2 linked regions of the Desulfocurvus vexinensis DSM 17965 genome follow. The protein of the gene in region 2 interacts with the protein of the main gene of each other region in a pairwise test. Links are inferred from orthologs where the notes say so. Each region holds a gene or a part of one and is shown on either strand. Other genes may lie near its edges.

What was found.
Region 1: the proteins of sfsA (region 2) and G495_RS0115990 interact in binary tests that used the Escherichia coli proteins (3 or more experiments, as listed by UniProt). The link is inferred for Desulfocurvus vexinensis DSM 17965 from one-to-one orthologs.

What each region holds. Positions count from the first base shown.
Region 1 is NZ_KI912582.1:303,969-310,812, reverse strand. Bases 2,435-5,318 are described here. They hold G495_RS0115990 (glutamate-5-semialdehyde dehydrogenase), read right to left. Parts: upstream 4,565-5,318; coding sequence 3,305-4,564; downstream 2,435-3,304. Other genes in these bases: G495_RS22920 (hypothetical protein), read left to right, coding at 4,790-5,318; nadD (nicotinate (nicotinamide) nucleotide adenylyltransferase), read right to left, coding at 2,606-3,304; G495_RS0116000 (tetratricopeptide repeat protein), read right to left, coding at 2,435-2,502. Also shown: G495_RS0116010 (DUF2148 domain-containing protein), read right to left, coding at 1-505; G495_RS0116005 (chromate resistance protein ChrB domain-containing protein), read left to right, coding at 626-1,570; more of G495_RS0116000, read right to left, coding at 1,672-2,434; more of G495_RS22920, read left to right, coding at 5,319-5,452; iorA (indolepyruvate ferredoxin oxidoreductase subunit alpha), read left to right, coding at 5,488-6,844. UniProt on the Escherichia coli protein: Catalyzes the NADPH-dependent reduction of L-glutamate 5-phosphate into L-glutamate 5-semialdehyde and phosphate. The product spontaneously undergoes cyclization to form 1-pyrroline-5-carboxylate.
Region 2 is NZ_JAEX01000010.1:53,215-61,324, reverse strand. Bases 2,173-5,171 are described here. They hold sfsA (DNA/RNA nuclease SfsA), read right to left. Parts: upstream 4,028-5,171; coding sequence 3,317-4,027; downstream 2,173-3,316. Other genes in these bases: G495_RS18415 (sensor histidine kinase), read right to left, coding at 4,024-5,171; G495_RS0108830 (M14/M99 family metallopeptidase), read left to right, coding at 2,173-3,084. In the rest of the region: G495_RS0108840 (L,D-transpeptidase family protein), read left to right, coding at 1-665; G495_RS0108835 (hypothetical protein), read left to right, coding at 666-1,382; more of G495_RS0108830, read left to right, coding at 1,348-2,172; more of G495_RS18415, read right to left, coding at 5,172-5,196; G495_RS0108815 (pyridoxal phosphate-dependent aminotransferase), read left to right, coding at 5,396-6,568; G495_RS0108810 (ATP-binding protein), read left to right, coding at 6,593-8,050; G495_RS0108805 (sigma-54-dependent transcriptional regulator), read left to right, coding at 8,040-8,110. UniProt on the Escherichia coli protein: Binds to DNA non-specifically. Could be a regulatory factor involved in maltose metabolism.

The DNA.
Region 1 (6,844 bases), on a different replicon or contig from region 2:
AGCCCACGGGCAGGCCCATGACGACATCGGCATCGATGACCCCCAGGGCGCGGGCCGCAGCGCCCACCCGCTGCTGCACGCGGCTGTCGATGCTGAGCAGCGCCGCCGTCTTGGCCGCAGAGGCCAGGGCGCTGCCGATGTCGATCATGCGCATCACGCAGTGCGGGCCGCCGTAGCCCATCTCCCGGGCCGTCAGCTTCCGCTGCCCGGCCATATCCTTGCAGGTGGCGTACCCGCAGGCCCCGCAGTCGTAGCCCGCGAGGTTGGGCTCCGCGAGGCCCACCAGGACCAGGGCCTGGGTTTTGGCGATGTTGTCCGCGTCGCGCAGCCAGAAGGCCTCGTTGGTGCTCCGGGGGGCGTACTCGCGCATGGCCCCGGCAATCCTGGCCAGGGTGGCGTCATCCTCCACGACGACGATTTCCAGAAAATCCTTGCCCCCGGCCTTGGGCGCGGTGCGCATGCTCCCGGCCAGCAGCCGGGCGGCGGTGATTGCGGCGTCCTTCATGGTCGTCCTCCTTGCGTTGGGCGGGTGTCCTGGACAAGAATAAGGCTGCCCGTTTGTATGTCAATTGACATACAACAGAAGATCGTTAAACTGTCAACTGAAACAAAACCGGGAGGAACCATGGCCGCAAAACTTTCCTGGCTGCTCTTCGTGCACCACATCCCGCCCAAGCCCGGCTACCTGCGAGCCAAGGCGGGCCGCAGGCTGGCCGCCCTGGGGGCCGTCGCCATCAAGAACGCCGTCTACGCCCTGCCCGGGGGCGACTCCCGGCAGGAAGACCTGGCCTGGCTGGCCAGGGAGATCGAGGACAGCGGCGGGCGGGCGTTCGTCTGCCACGCGGCGTTCGTCGCCGGGCTGGACGACGCCCAGGTGCGTGCGCTGTTCGTCGCGGCCAGCGAGCGGGAATACGCCCGCCTGGCCGCCGCCATGCGCCCCGTGCTGGACGCTCCGCCGCCCCACGACCATGACCGCCTCCAGGCCGCCCTGGACGCCTTCACCAAGGAGTTCAACGCCGCCCTGGCGCTGGACTATTTTGGCGCCCCCAGCCGCGAAACCATCGAGGGCCTGCTCGCCGGATTGCGCGCGCGGCTGCACGACGGCCCGCCCGCCGACCCCGCCCGGCCGGACGCGCTGGCCACCCTGCGCGGCCGGACCTGGGTCACCCGCCGCTGCGTGCATGTGGACCGCATCGCCTCGGCCTGGCTCATCCGCCGGTTCATCGACCCCGACGCGCGGCTGCGGTTCGTGGACGAAACCAGCTATGCCCACCAGCCGGACGAACTCCGCTTCGACATGTTCAGCGGCGAATTCACCCATGAGGGCGACAAGTGCACCTTCGAGGTGCTCGCCGGACGCCTGGGCGCCGACGATCCGGCGCTGCGCAAGCTGGCCGAGATGGTCCACGACATCGACCTCAAGGAGGAGCGCTACGCCCATCCGGAAACCGCAGGGCTGCAAGCCGCCCTGGAGGCCCTGGCCCTGACCGTCCCGCAGGACGCGCAACGCGTCGAACAGGGGGCGGTCCTCTTCAACCTGCTGTACGAGCGCTTCCGGATCGGGCGGTAAGGCGCGCGGGAAGCGGCGGACGGCATGACGCAACAAGGCCCCGGACGAGTCCGGGGCCTTGTTGCTTTTCCGCGCCGCGCGCGGGGGGGGTGAGGCGGGCCTTAGCGGGTGAAGATGCGCTTGCCCGTCTGCTCCATGATGGCCTGGGCCTCGTCCAGAGCCGGGTCCAGCTCGAAGGCCTTGCGCGCGCAGTCGTAGGCCTCGTCGTTCTTGCGCCAGTCCAGGTACATGCGGGCCATGTGCAGCAGGGTGCGCGGGTGCATGCCGAAGGTCTGCAGGGCCTGCTTGTAAAGCGCCTCGACCTTGGGGAACTCGCGGGCGCCGGTGTAGGCCTGCACGGCCCCGGCCAGGGCGCGGCTGTCGCGCGGGTCCAGCGCCACGGCCTGTTCCAGGTATTCCCCGGCCTCATAGAACAATTCGGCCTGCAACAGGCGCTGCCCGCAGTCGGCCAGCACGCCGGGCTCGCGGCCGAACTCCTCGGCCACGCGGCGCAGCAGGGCCTTGGCCTTGGGCAGCTCCCTGGCGTCCAGGGAGGCCTGGGCCCCGGCCAGCATGTCCTCCTTGCGCCGTGCGCGCTGCGCGTCGGCGTGCTGCTCCTGCGTGCGGCCCTTGTGTTCCAGCTCGTCCAGCAGCCCGCCCAGGGCCCGGGTCAGTTCGGCCTCGCCCCCGCGCTTGTACTTCACGTATGGCGTGACGTGGACGTTCTTGGCGGAAAAATGGCTCTTCACGTCCGGGTGGCGGTTGAACTCCTTGAGGTACTCCTGCAGATGCACCTCCACCTCGAACTTCTCGCGCCCGAAGATCTGCGCGCCGTCCAGGTCGCGCGCAGCCTCAATGGCGCAGGCGATGGAGCGCGTCAGCTCGCCCTTGTGCAGGGCGGCCTTGGCCCGGGCGAGGTTCTCGCGGATCTTCTTGGCTGGCGTTTCGAACATGGCGGCTGCGTCCCGGCCCGCAGGGCGGGCTCTTGGTGATTCTGCCGTGCCACTATGGCACAAACAGGCGGGGTGTTCAATCCGGCCCGGGCCTGCGGGCGGCTCAGGCCCAGGCCGCGCGCACCGCGTCGGCCCCGGCGCCCAGGGCGCGCTCCACCTCGCGGGGCACCAGGGCGGCCAGGCAGCGCCCGGCCAGCCAGCGCGCGCGCACGTCCGAGGCGCTGATGTCCAGGCGTTGCAGGGCCACGGGGCGCAGGCAGTTGCCCCCGGGCAGGCGCCAGCCCCCGGCGCCGTCGGGCCCGGCCACGGGCCAGTGGGCGGCCACGAAGGCGGCCACGGCCTCGGGCCCGGCCCCGCCGCGCCCGGCCACGGCCAGGTTGCACAATTCGGGAATCTCCAGGCCGCGGTGCCAGCCGGGCAGCCCCGCCAGGTCGCCCGCGCCCAGGATGAACCACAACGGCACCCCGGGCCACGCCGCGCCCAGGGCGGCCAGGGTGTCCACGGTGTACGACGGCCCGGGGCGCGCGGCTTCCAGGCGCGACACCGCAAGCCCCGGCACCCCGGCCACGGCGGCCTCGGCCAGGGCCGCGCGCAGGGCAAAGGGCAGCATGCCCTCGCCGGGCTTGTGCGGCGGCACGTGCGCGGGCATCAGCTCCACGCGCGCCAGGCCGAGCTGCTCGCGGACCTCGATGGCCAGGCGCAGGTGCCCGTTGTGCACGGGGTTGAAGCACCCGCCCAGGATGCCCACGCCCCGGCCCGAAGCCGCGCCCGCGCCGGGGGCCGCCTGCGCCGCCGCGTCCATCTAGCCGCGCACCTGCCCGTCGCCGAAGACCACGAACTTGGTGCTGGTCAGCTCCAGGGCGCCCATGGGCCCGTAGGAGTGCAGCTTGGAGGTGCTGATGCCGATCTCCGCGCCCAGGCCCAGTTCGCCGCCGTCGTTGAAGCGCGACGAGGCGTTGACCGCGACCATGGAGGCGTCGGCCTCGCGCAGGAAGCGCATGGCCCGGCCATGGTCGCGGGTCAGGATGATCTCGGTGTGGTTGGAGCCGTACTCGGCGATGTGGTCCAGGGCCTGGGCCATGGAGTCCACCACGCGCACGGCCAGGATCAGGGCGTGGAATTCCTGGCCGAAGTCGCCCGGCCCAGCGGGCGTGGCCGTGGCGCCCAAGAGCGGCAGGGCCCGGGGGCAGGCCCGCAGCTCCACCCCCGCCCCGCCCAGGCGCGCGCCGACCAGGGGCAGGAAGGCCGCAGCCTCGGCGGCGTGGACCAGCAGCCCCTCCAGGGCGTTGCACACGCCCGGGCGCTGGACCTTGGCGTTGAAGACCACCTCCAGGGCCTGCTCCAGGTCCGCCCCGGCGTCCACATAGGCGTGGCACACGCCCTTGTAGTGCTTGAGCACGGGCATGGTCGCCTCGGCCACCACGGCGCGGATCAGCCCCTCGCCGCCGCGCGGGATGATCACGTCGATGTACTGGTCGAGCTTGAGCATGGCCGACACGGCGGCGCGGTCGGTGGTCGGCACGAGCTGCACGGCGTCTGCGGGCAGGCCCGCCCCGGCCAGGGCGCGGTGGATGAGCCCGGCCAGGCACTGGTTGGAGTGAAAAGCCTCGCTGCCTCCGCGCAGGATGACCGCGTTGCCCGCCTTGAGGCAGAGCACGCCCGAGTCCACGGTGACGTTGGGCCGCGACTCGTAGATCATGGCGATGACGCCCAGGGGGATGCGCATGCGGCCCACCAGCAGCCCGTTGGGGCGGCGCCACATGGAGTCGATGCCGCCCACGGGGTCGTTCTGGGCGGCGATCTCGCGGCAGGCCTGGGCCATGGCGGCCACGACCTTGTCCGTCAGGCGCAGACGGTCCAGGCGCGGGGCGTCCATCCCGGCGGCCTGGGCGGCCTCCAGGTCGCGGGCGTTGGCGGCGGCGATGGTCGCGCCCTCGGCCTCCAGCAGCCCGGCCAGGGCCAGCAGGGCCGCGTCCTTGGCCCGGGTGTCGGCCCCGGCCATGACGCGCGCGGCGGCCTTGGCCCGCTGGCCCAGGGCGGTCATCTCCTTGTGGAAATCCATGCGTCCTCCTGCCGCGCTGGGGGGTTGTGCGCGGCGCGTTTCTCGTGCATGACAAGACGGTCTTTTACAGAAATGAAGACCCTGCCGCCAGCCTTTCCCGGGGCAAAAGTTCTTTTGACATTTCTGTAAAGTATGGGTACATGAAGGGAGCCCCTGCGGGGGTCCGTTTTTTGTTGCGGAAACTCCGCCCGAAGTCAACTCGCCACCATGGAGGTCGCCCTGGCAATGACCGAGAAAACCGCCGCCCAACCGCAATCCCCGCTGGACGCCCTGGGCGCCGGGGTGGAGGAATCCCTGCACCCCGCCCTGCAGTGGATCGTCGCGAACATCAAGCTCATCGTCGGCGTCGTCGCCGCCCTGCTGCTGCTCGTCGGCTCGCTGGCCGCCTACAAGGCCGTGTCGCAGTCGCGCCTGGCCGACCGGCGCGCCGAGCTGACCGCCCTGCTGGCCGAGGCCGACCCCGCGGCGCGCGCCGAGGCCCTGGCGGCCTTCGCCGCCAAGGCCCCCGAAACCCTGCGCCCCACGGCGCAACTCGAGCTGGCCGCCAGCCTGTCCGCCGCCGGGCGCCACGAGGAGGCCGCCGCCGCCTGGGCCGCCATGGACGCCGCCCACCTGGGCGCCGTGCCCGGCTTCGGCCAGGCCGCCGAGCTGTCGCGCGCGGGCAAGCACGCCGAGGCCCAGGCCGTCCTGGAAGGGATGCGCCAGAGCCTGCCCAAGGCCTACCAGATGCTGCTGCTCGAACGCCTGGCCTACGAGGCCGAACAGGCGGGCGACACGAACGCGGCCATCGCCGCCTGGGAGGCCCTGCTCGCCGAGAACCAGGGCGGCAGCTCCGCCTTCATCACCGCGAAGATCAAGGACCTGCGGGCCGCGCAGCCCGCTTCCTAGCACCCGCAACCACGGCAAGACTGGAGAAACACATCATGGCCCATCCGCTGCTGGACCATAAGGGCGGCGAAACACACCTGCTCCTGGGCAACGAAGCCATCGTGCGCGGCGCCCTGGAGGCCGGTGTGGCCTTCGTCTCCTGCTACCCCGGCACCCCCTCCTCCGAGGTGCCCGACACGTTCTTCCGCATCGCGCCCGACGGCGACTTCCACTTCGAGTATTCCACCAACGAGAAGGTGGCCCTGGAAGTGGGCGGCGGCGCCGCCCTGGCCGGGGCCCCGACCCTGGTGACCATGAAGCACGTGGGCGTCAACGTCGCGGCCGACCCGCTGATGACCATGACCTATGTCGGCACCCCCGGCGGGCTGGTGCTGCTCTCGGCGGACGACCCCGGCTGCCACTCCAGCCAGAACGAGCAGGACAACCGCTACTACGCCCGCCTGGGCGGGCTGCCCGTGTTCGAGCCCTGCACCACGCAGGAGGCCAAGGACATGACCCGCGACGCCTTCGCGCTGTCGCGGCGCTTCGGCCAGCCGGTGATGCTGCGCACCACCACCCGCGTGTCCCACGTGCGCGGCCCGGTGGCCTTCGGCGACCGGCCCGGCGCCCAGCACGGCCCCGAGTTCAAGAAGAATCCCCTGCGCTTCGTGCCCATCCCGGCGGTGGCCCGCGTGCGCCACGCCGCGCTGCTCAAGGCCATGGACGAGATCGCCCTGGAGGTCGAGAAGTCGCCCTGGAACACCGTGCGCGGGCGCGGCGAGGTCGGCATCATCGTCTCGGGCATGGCCCGGGCCTATGTGTCCGACGTGCTGGCCGAGGCGCCCTTCAAGGGCAAGTTCAAGGTGCTGGCCCTGGGCATGACCTACCCCCTGCCCGAAAAGAAGATCGCCCGCTTCCTCAAGGGCCTGACCAAGGTCCTGGTCATCGAAGAGGGCGAGCCGCTGGTGGAGCAGGCCGTGCGCGCCCTGGCCCACGACAAGGACCTGACCCTGGCCGTGCACGGCAAGGGCCCCGACCTGACCCGCCTTGGCGAATACTCCACCGCCGAGGTCCGCGCGGCCATGTTCCGCGTGCTGGGCAAGCGGCCCCCGGCGGCGAAGACCTGCGAGGCCCCCGGGCCGCTGCCCATGCGCCCGCCGAACCTGTGCGCGGGCTGCTCGCACCGCGCCCTGTACTACGCCGTGCGCCAGGCCTACGGCGACGAGGCCGTCTACTCCTCGGACATCGGCTGCTACACCCTGGGCATCCTGCCGCCCCTGTCGGCGGCGGATTTCCTGCTGTGCATGGGCTCGTCCGTCTCCTCCGGGTCGGGCTTCGCCAAGGCACAGACCAAGCCCGTGGTCGCCTTCATCGGCGATTCGACCTTCTTCCACTCGGGCATCACCGGGCTGG
Region 2 (8,110 bases):
CGGGCTCCGAGGAGTTCTTCTCCTACTACGACCCCAAGGCCTACTCCGAGGCGGGTGAAGGGGACTTCGAGCGCTTCAGGGCCCAGAAGCGCAGCCTGTTCGAGCGCTACGCCTGGATCCGCGTCCTGGCCCACGACGTGCGCGCCCTGGCCGGGCCGGATTACGTGGTCACCTATTTCCGGCAGTACTACCGCTCCCCGGCCCTGGTTTCCGAGGGCATCAGCCGCCTGTACTGGATGCGCGGGGCTGGCGGCGGGCTGCGCATCGTGGGCCGCGAGTGGGAGCGCACCGGCGTGACCCTGGACGGCGCCTACCTGGAGCGCTCCAGGGCCGAAATCGCCCCGGTCATCGACGCCTGGCGCAAGGCCTGGGAGCGCGCGGACCTGGCGGGCTACATGAAGCACTTCGCCCCCGGAGCCACCCAGGGCGAGCGCTCGGGCCACGCCATCCGCGAGCACAAGGCCCAGCTGTGGCCCGTGGCCACGCCCAAGCGCGTGGTCTTCGGCTCACAGCGCTACGCCCTGGCGCCCGAAGGCATCGAGGTGACCTTCAACCAGACCTACGCCGCCAAGGGCGGCTACGAGGACAAGGGCGTCAAGACCCTGCTCATGGTGCCCCACGGCGCGGGATGGAAGATCCTTCGCGAAGACTGGAGGCCCCTGTAGATGAGCAGCAAGGCCAAGTACAACGTCCTGATGATGCGCGACAACACTCCCGTGCGCCGCTACCGGGTGGCCCCGGTGTGGCTCAAGCTGGGGCTGTATTTCCTGCTGGTGCTCATGGCCGTGGCGGGAGCGGGCGGGTACTTCGGTCTGGCCTTCTGGCGGGAGAACCAGGCCCTGCACGAGGAGCACACCGCCGTGATGCGCGAGCTGCGCGAGGCGCACATCGAGCTGGAGCGCCTGAAGAACATCGAGCAGATCCTCAAGTCCAACGCCGCCAAGGAGGCCGCAGAGCCCGGCGCCGGGGGCCAGGGTGCCGCCAAGGCGCCCCCCGCGCCGCCCCAGCCCCCGGTGGACCTCACGCGGATCTTCACCCGCACCGACCTGCAGCAGGTGCGTGTGGACAACATGCAGGCGCGCATCAACGGCGAGCGCCACATCCAGGTGGTCTTCAACCTGAACAACCTGCAGACCGAGGACGCCATCGCCGGCGTCGCCTCCCTGGTCGTCGTGGCCAACGACGGCAAGGACAAGCAGCCGCAATTGAACGAAAGCGACCTCATCTTCCAGATCCAGCGTTTCAAGCAGATTTCCACCTCCTTCGGGCTGCCCGCCGGGCTGACCCGGGGCGAGGTCTTTGGCCTGCGTCTGGTCATCAAGAATAACGAAGGGCAGGTTATCTTCAGTGACGTCTATCCGTTGGCGCGGATTCTGTCTTAGCCTGCTGGCGGCCCTGGCCCTGATGGCCCTGGCCGCGCCTGCCCTGGCCACGGAACTGCCCCCCCGCTTCACGTTCTTCGCCGGAACCCAGTATCCGCTGGACGTGCATTTCCTGCGCGGCAAGGAGCCCGGGCCCACGGTCATGGTCCAGGGCGGTATCCAGGGCGACGAGGTCTCCGGCTACCTGGCGGCCCAGATCCTGACCCGCGCCCAGGTGCGCAAGGGCAACCTGATCGTCATCCCCCGGGCCAACGTGCCCACGGTGCTGGCCAAGAAGCGCCAGATCAACGTGGACCTCAACCGCCGCTTCGACCAGGACTACAACACCTTCTTCGAGGACCGCCTGGCCCGGGCCATCCGCTTCCTGCTGCGCCGCTCCGACGCCTTCATCCACCTGCACGAGGGCTCGGGCTTCTACCACCCGACCTACGTGGACGGCCTGCGCAACCCGGGCCGCTACGGCCAGTCCATCATCATCGACACCCCGCTGTACGGCGGACGCATCAACCTGGCCCAGGTGGCCACCTCGGTGCTTGACGAACTCAACACGTCCATCGTTCCGGCCTGGCAGTTCAAGCTCTTCAACACCGATACCTTTTCCACCCGGACCGCGCACCCCGAGCAGCGCAAGTCGCTGACCTACCACGCCCTGTCCGAGGCGGGCATCCCGGCCCTGGCCATCGAGGTCAGCAAGAACATCAGCCAGCTGGGCTGGAAGGTTCGCCAGCAGGTGCGCGCCACCTGCCTGATCCTGGCTCAGTACGGGGTCGAGGTCGAGGTGCCCGACTTCAACGAGCAGGACGTGGAACGCGCGCAGGCTCTGTCGGTGGTGGTCAACGGCCAGCCCCTGCCCCCGGGGGGTGAGATCGTCCTGGCCCTGGGTCCGGGCAGCCGCATCGAGGCCAGCGCCGTGCGCGGGGCCTCGCTGTGCGACGCCGTCCCCGCCGTGGTCGCCCCCGACCGGCCCGACCAGAACCTCGTGGTCGCGCCGCGCCTGGCCCTGAACCGCATTCCCCGGCTGGACGTGCTGGCCGACGGCGACCGGGTGGGCAGCGTGCGCGTGGACTGGAACGAGGCTGGCGGCCCTAAGGCCTCAGGCGGGGTGCTGTTCGCCTGCTGGATCAACGGGGAGCTGCGCTTCGTGCCCGAGGGCGGCACCCTGGACGCCCTGGAGGGCGACCAGCTCCTGCTGGAGGGAGTCTGGGGCGCCACCGGGCCCGAGGGCGAGGTGCTCAACCTCAAGGGCTACGTGAGCCAGCCCCTGGGCAACGACGGCCAGGACGCCGGGCAGGAGATCATCCTCGACACCGGGGCCTTCATCGGGCGGTATCTGGAAAAGGCCGGAGGCGGGGGCGTGCTGTGCCGCGTGGTCCGCGAAACGCCCGGCATGCGCCGCTCCGAATTCGCGCTGCGGGTCCTGCCGCGCGAGATCCACGCCCTGCGCCTGGACGGGCCGTCCGGCGAGGTGGTGGTGCCCTGGCTGGCCGGGGGCAGCGTGACCCTGCCCCCGGGCCGCTACCGGCTGGCCGACGTGTGGAGCAACGGCCCGCGCGACAAGCTGCTGGCCACCACGGGCAACGACCTGGCCCCGTGGGCTTCCGGCTTCGAACTGCGCCCGGGCGACAACCTGCCCCTGACCATGCGCCAGGCCACCACCTTCCTGCCCCTGGGCAGCATGACCCTGGCCGCCGGTTCGCTCTAGCCGCGCCCCCTCGTCCCGGCAGGCGGAAGCCTGGGGGCGGTGCGCGTATCCCCTGGGTGGATTTGCCTCCGGCGGATCAAGGGGCACGCCCCTTGAGCATCCCGCATTGGGAGGGCGTGGCGGCGCGCCGCCACGCCCTCCCCGAATGGGATTCTTAAGGGCCCACGGCCCTTAAGCCGCCGGAGGCTTATCCGCCCCCAGGAGCGCGCACCGTCCCCGGGCGTGCACACACCTAGCGCGGCGCCAGGGGCAGCCGGGGGCCCAGGTCGATGCCCCGGGCCGTGACCAGGCCCAGGTACGGCCAGATCTCCACGCCTGCGTCCACGGCCTGCCAGAACAGGGCGGCGTAGTCGGGGTCCACGTAGTCGGCCGGGCCGAAGCAGGCGCAGTCGGCGCGCTGCACCAGGCAGAACAGGGCCACACGCACGCCCCGGCCCGCCAGGGCCGTCAGCTCGCGCAGGTGCTTTTGCCCGCGCAGGGTCGGCGCGTCGGGAAAGGCCGCCACGCCGTCCTCCACCAGGGTCACGTTCTTGGCTTCCACGTAGAGGGTGCCCGCCGGGCCGTCCAGGCGCGCGTCCAGGCGCGAGTCGCCCACTGCGGCCTCGGGGCGGAAGGTCGTGTAGCCCCGGGTGCCGGGCAGGCGTCCGGCCAGGTGCGCGGCGCGCAGCAGGCGGTTGGGGGTCAGGGTGTTCACGCCCACGCGCACGCCGTGGAAATCCATGGTTTCCAGGGTCCACTTGAGCTTGCGCCCGGCTCCGGGCGCCGGGGAGAGCAGCACCTGCGCCCCGGGCCGCAGCAGCCCGAGCATGGACCCGGAGTTGTTGGTGTGCGTCCAGAGCGTGGCGCCCCCTGGCGCCCGGGCCTCGACGCTGAAGCGCTTGACCCGGCGCACGAAGGCCGCCTCCCGGCAGCCCGCAGGGAAGGGCAGCAGCGGTGCGTTCACTGCGCCGCCGATCCGCCGGGGCCCAGGGACCGGGGCAGTTCCACATGGAACACCGTGCCCGCGCCCGGCTCGGAGGTGAAGCCCACCTCGCCGCGCAGGCAGTTCTCCGTGAGCAGGCGCACGCCGTAGGTGCCCAGGCCGCGCCCGGGGCCCTTGGTGGAGAAGAAGCGCTGGAAGACCTGGTCGCGCACCTCGGCGGGCATCACGGCCTCGTTGGCCACGAAAAAGCGCACCCCGTGGTCCGTGGCGGTGTGGCCGACGGTCACCGTGCCGCCCTGGGGCGAGGCCTCCACGGCGTTCTTGACGAGGTTTTCCAGCACGCGCACCAGGATGCGTTTGTCGGTGTGCAGCGCGGTCTGCGGGCCCGGGGCGCAGGCCAGCATCACGCCCTGCTGGCGGGCCTGGGCCTCGAAGAGCCGGGCCAGGGCCGCGCAGGCCGCGCCGGGGTCCACGGGCCCGGGGTGCAGCTCCAGTTCGGACTTTTCGGCGTCGAGCAGCATGCGGTAGGCGCGGATTTCGTGCTCCAGGTGTCCGGCGCGCTCCAGGACCATGCCCGCCAACTCGTGCGGCTCGCCCTCGGTCTCCTCGTGCAGCAGCCCGGCGGCGCCGACGATGCCGTTGAGGGCGTTGAGGGCGTCGTGCAGGAACAGGCCTTCCATGATCTCGCTGGCGTGCCGGTCGCGCACGTCCTGCAGGTAGAGCAGCAGGAAGGGCCGGCCCGCGAAGTCCATGGCCACGGCGCGCGCGGTGACGGTCACGGCGGCGAGGCGGCCCTTGCGGCGCAGGAGCATCCGGCCTTCGTCCTCGGCCACAGCGCCTGCGGCCGCGTCGCGCAGGCTCCGGAGTACGCCGCACTGCACGCAGGCCCGGGTCGCGCCGCAGCCGTGGGCGGCTTCGACGGAATGCACGCAGCTGAACAGCTCGCCGGGGCGCTGCCCCAGCGCGGCGGCCATGGCCATGGGCTGGTCCTGCGTCCCGGCGTAGCCCAGCAGGCTGCGGCTGGCATGGACCACCTGGCGCCTGGCGTCGAGCACCAGGACCATGGCCGGGACGGTTTCCAGCAGCCCAAGGTCGCAGTGGGCCTCGAGGTGCGCGCGCAGGCGCAGGATCTCGTCGCGCGGGGCGCGCTCGGCTATGGGGGACAGCGGCAGGGATGCTGGCTGGAACATGGGCGGCGGATCCGGCGTTGGGGTAGGGGGGCCCAAACGGTACGGCAAAGCGCCGGGAACTGCAACACCCTGCGCCCCGGCGGGCACGGGCCATTTACCTTCGGCGGGAATTACCCTAAGAGGGACGCATCGGACGGCGGGCGGGCGCACCGCGCCCCCGGGCCCTGTCACCCACCCCCCACCCCCTGCGAGAGCGGACATGCAGATCGCCAAGAAACTCCAGAACGTGAAGCCCTCGGCAACCCTGGCCATTTCGGCCAAGGCCATGGACCTGCGCGCCCAGGGCCGCAGCATCGTCAGCCTTTCCGTGGGCGAGCCGGACTTCGGTACCCCCGCGCACATCCGCGAGGCCGCCAAGGCCGCCCTGGACGCGGGCTTCACCCGCTATACCCAGGTGCCGGGCATCCCCGAGCTGCGCGAGGCCGTGGCGGGCTATTTCAACGGCCATTACGGCACCAGCGCCGCCATGGAAGCCACCATGGTCACCAACGGCGGCAAGCAGGCGCTGTACAACGTCATACAGGCCCTGCTCAACCCCGGCGACCAGGTGCTCATTCCCGGGCCCTACTGGGTGAGCTATCCGGCCATGGTCCAGCTGGCCGACGCCGAGCCGGTGGTGGTGCCTTCGGGCGCGGAGCAGGGCTTCAAGATCACCCCGGCCGACCTGGACGCCGCCAGGACGCCGCGCACGCGCATGCTGCTGCTCAACTCGCCCTCCAACCCCACGGGCGTGCACTACAGCGCCGCCGAGCTGACGGCCCTGGCCGAGTGGGCCGTGGCCCGCGACGTGTTCATCGTCTCCGACGAGATCTACGACCGGCTGGTCTACGCCCCGGCCCGGCCCGTGAGCCTGGCGCCCTTCTGGGAGCGCCACCCCGAGCATGTGGCCGTGGTCAACGGCTTGTCCAAGAGCTTTGCCATGACCGGCTGGCGCGTGGGCTTCGTCCTGGCCCATCCGGACCTCGTCAAGGCCATGAGCAAGATCCAGGGCCAGAGCACCTCCAACATCTGCTCCATCGCCCAGAAGGCCGCCGTGGCCGCGCTGACCGGGCCCACGGATTTCATGGACACCATGTGCGAGGCCTTCGCCCGCAGGCGCGAGCTGGCCCACGGCATCGTGTCGTCCTGGCCCGGGGTGGTCTGCCCGCGGCCCGACGGGGCGTTCTACGTGTTCCCCGACGTGAGCGCGCTGTACACCGAGCGCATGCCCGACTCCACGGCCATGTGCACCGTGCTGCTCGAGGAGGCCGGGGTGGCCGCCGTGCCGGGCGCGGCCTTTGGCGACGACCGCTGCGTGCGTTTTTCCTACGCCCTGGACGACAGGACTCTGACCGAGGCCCTGGACAAGGTCGCCGGGGTCATCGTGCCCTAGGCGCCCGGGAGGCCGCCCCCGCCCATGAATCAGACACCACCCTCCACTGCGGACGCCGCCCGCCCCTTCAAGCTGGCCAGGTTCCTTTCGTGGGGCTCGCTGGTGCTGATCATGGCCACCAGCATCCTGATGTCGGTGATCCTGGCCAATTCGGCGCGCGAGACGCTGCTGGCCAAGCAGCGCGAGTTCGCCCTGCTGCTGGCCGAGAACCTGAACCACCAGATCTACCAGCGCTACACCGTGCCCACGCTCATGGCCTTCGGGCGCATCGAGCTGCAGCGCGACGAGCAGTACCACCAGCTCGACAAGGTCATCAGCGAGACCATCCACGGCCAGCATGTGATGGAGCTGCGCATCTACGACCTGGACGGCATCGTGTCCTACTCCACGGACCCGGAGCAGGCCGGCGACGAGGACCTGGCCAGCGATGCGGTGAAGCAGGCCGCCAAGGTTCTGGTGCACAACTTCGAGATCGTCACCAACGTCTCGCCCTGGCGGGCGATGATCCATTTCGACCTGGACCCCGCGAGCGTGGTCATGCGCACGGTCTATCCCCTGAAGACCGAGCGCAGCCTGTACCCCGGCGGGCCCAGCGGCCAGCCCATGGGCATCCTGGAGTTCTCCCAGGACATCACCGACGACTACCGCGCGGCCATCAACTTCCAGTGGCTGATCATCGCCATCTCCTTCACCTCGTCGTTCTTCCTGTTCCTGCTGCTGTTGCTGTTCATCCGCAAGGCCGACACCATGAACCGCCAGCGCATGCAGCGTACCCAGAAGCTGGAACGCGAGCTGCTCCAGGCCGAGAAGCTGGCCAGCATGGGCCGCGTGGTGGCGGGCATCGCCCACGAGATCCGCAACCCCCTGGGCATCATCCAGTCCAGCGCCGAGATGCTGCTCAAGAAGGCCCGCGCCGAGGACAGCCCCCGCGTGACCCTGCTCCAGGTCATGTTCGACGAGATCCGCCGCCTGTCGCAGACGGTCAACGACTTCCTGGACTACGCCCGGCCCAAGAAGCCGCGCCGCGAGGACGTGGACCTGGCCCTGCTGCTGGACCAGGCCTGCACCTTCCTGGAGCACGAGTTCAACGGCAAAAGCGTGACCCTGGCCAAGGACTATCCTGCGGACCTGCACGTCAAGGGCGACAAGGACCTGCTCTACCGCGCGCTGTACAACATCATGGTCAACGCCATGCAGGCCATGGACGGCGGAGGCACCCTGACCATCCAGGGCCGGGCCGAGGGCGGCGGCGCCCGCCTGCGCTTCATCGACACGGGCCCGGGCTTCGGCCAGGAGGTGGTCGCCCGGCTGGCCGACCCGTTCTTCACCACCAAGGACAACGGCACCGGGCTGGGCCTGGCCATCGTGGCCAACATCCTGACCAGCCACGGGGCCGGGCTCGATTTCGCCAACGCCCCGGACGGCGGCGCGCAGGTCACCATCACCTTCCCCGCCGACGAGGAGACGCCCCATGCCGAGTAACATCCTGGTCCTGGACGACGAGCGCAACTACCTGCTCATCCTCGACGCCCTGCTGTCCGA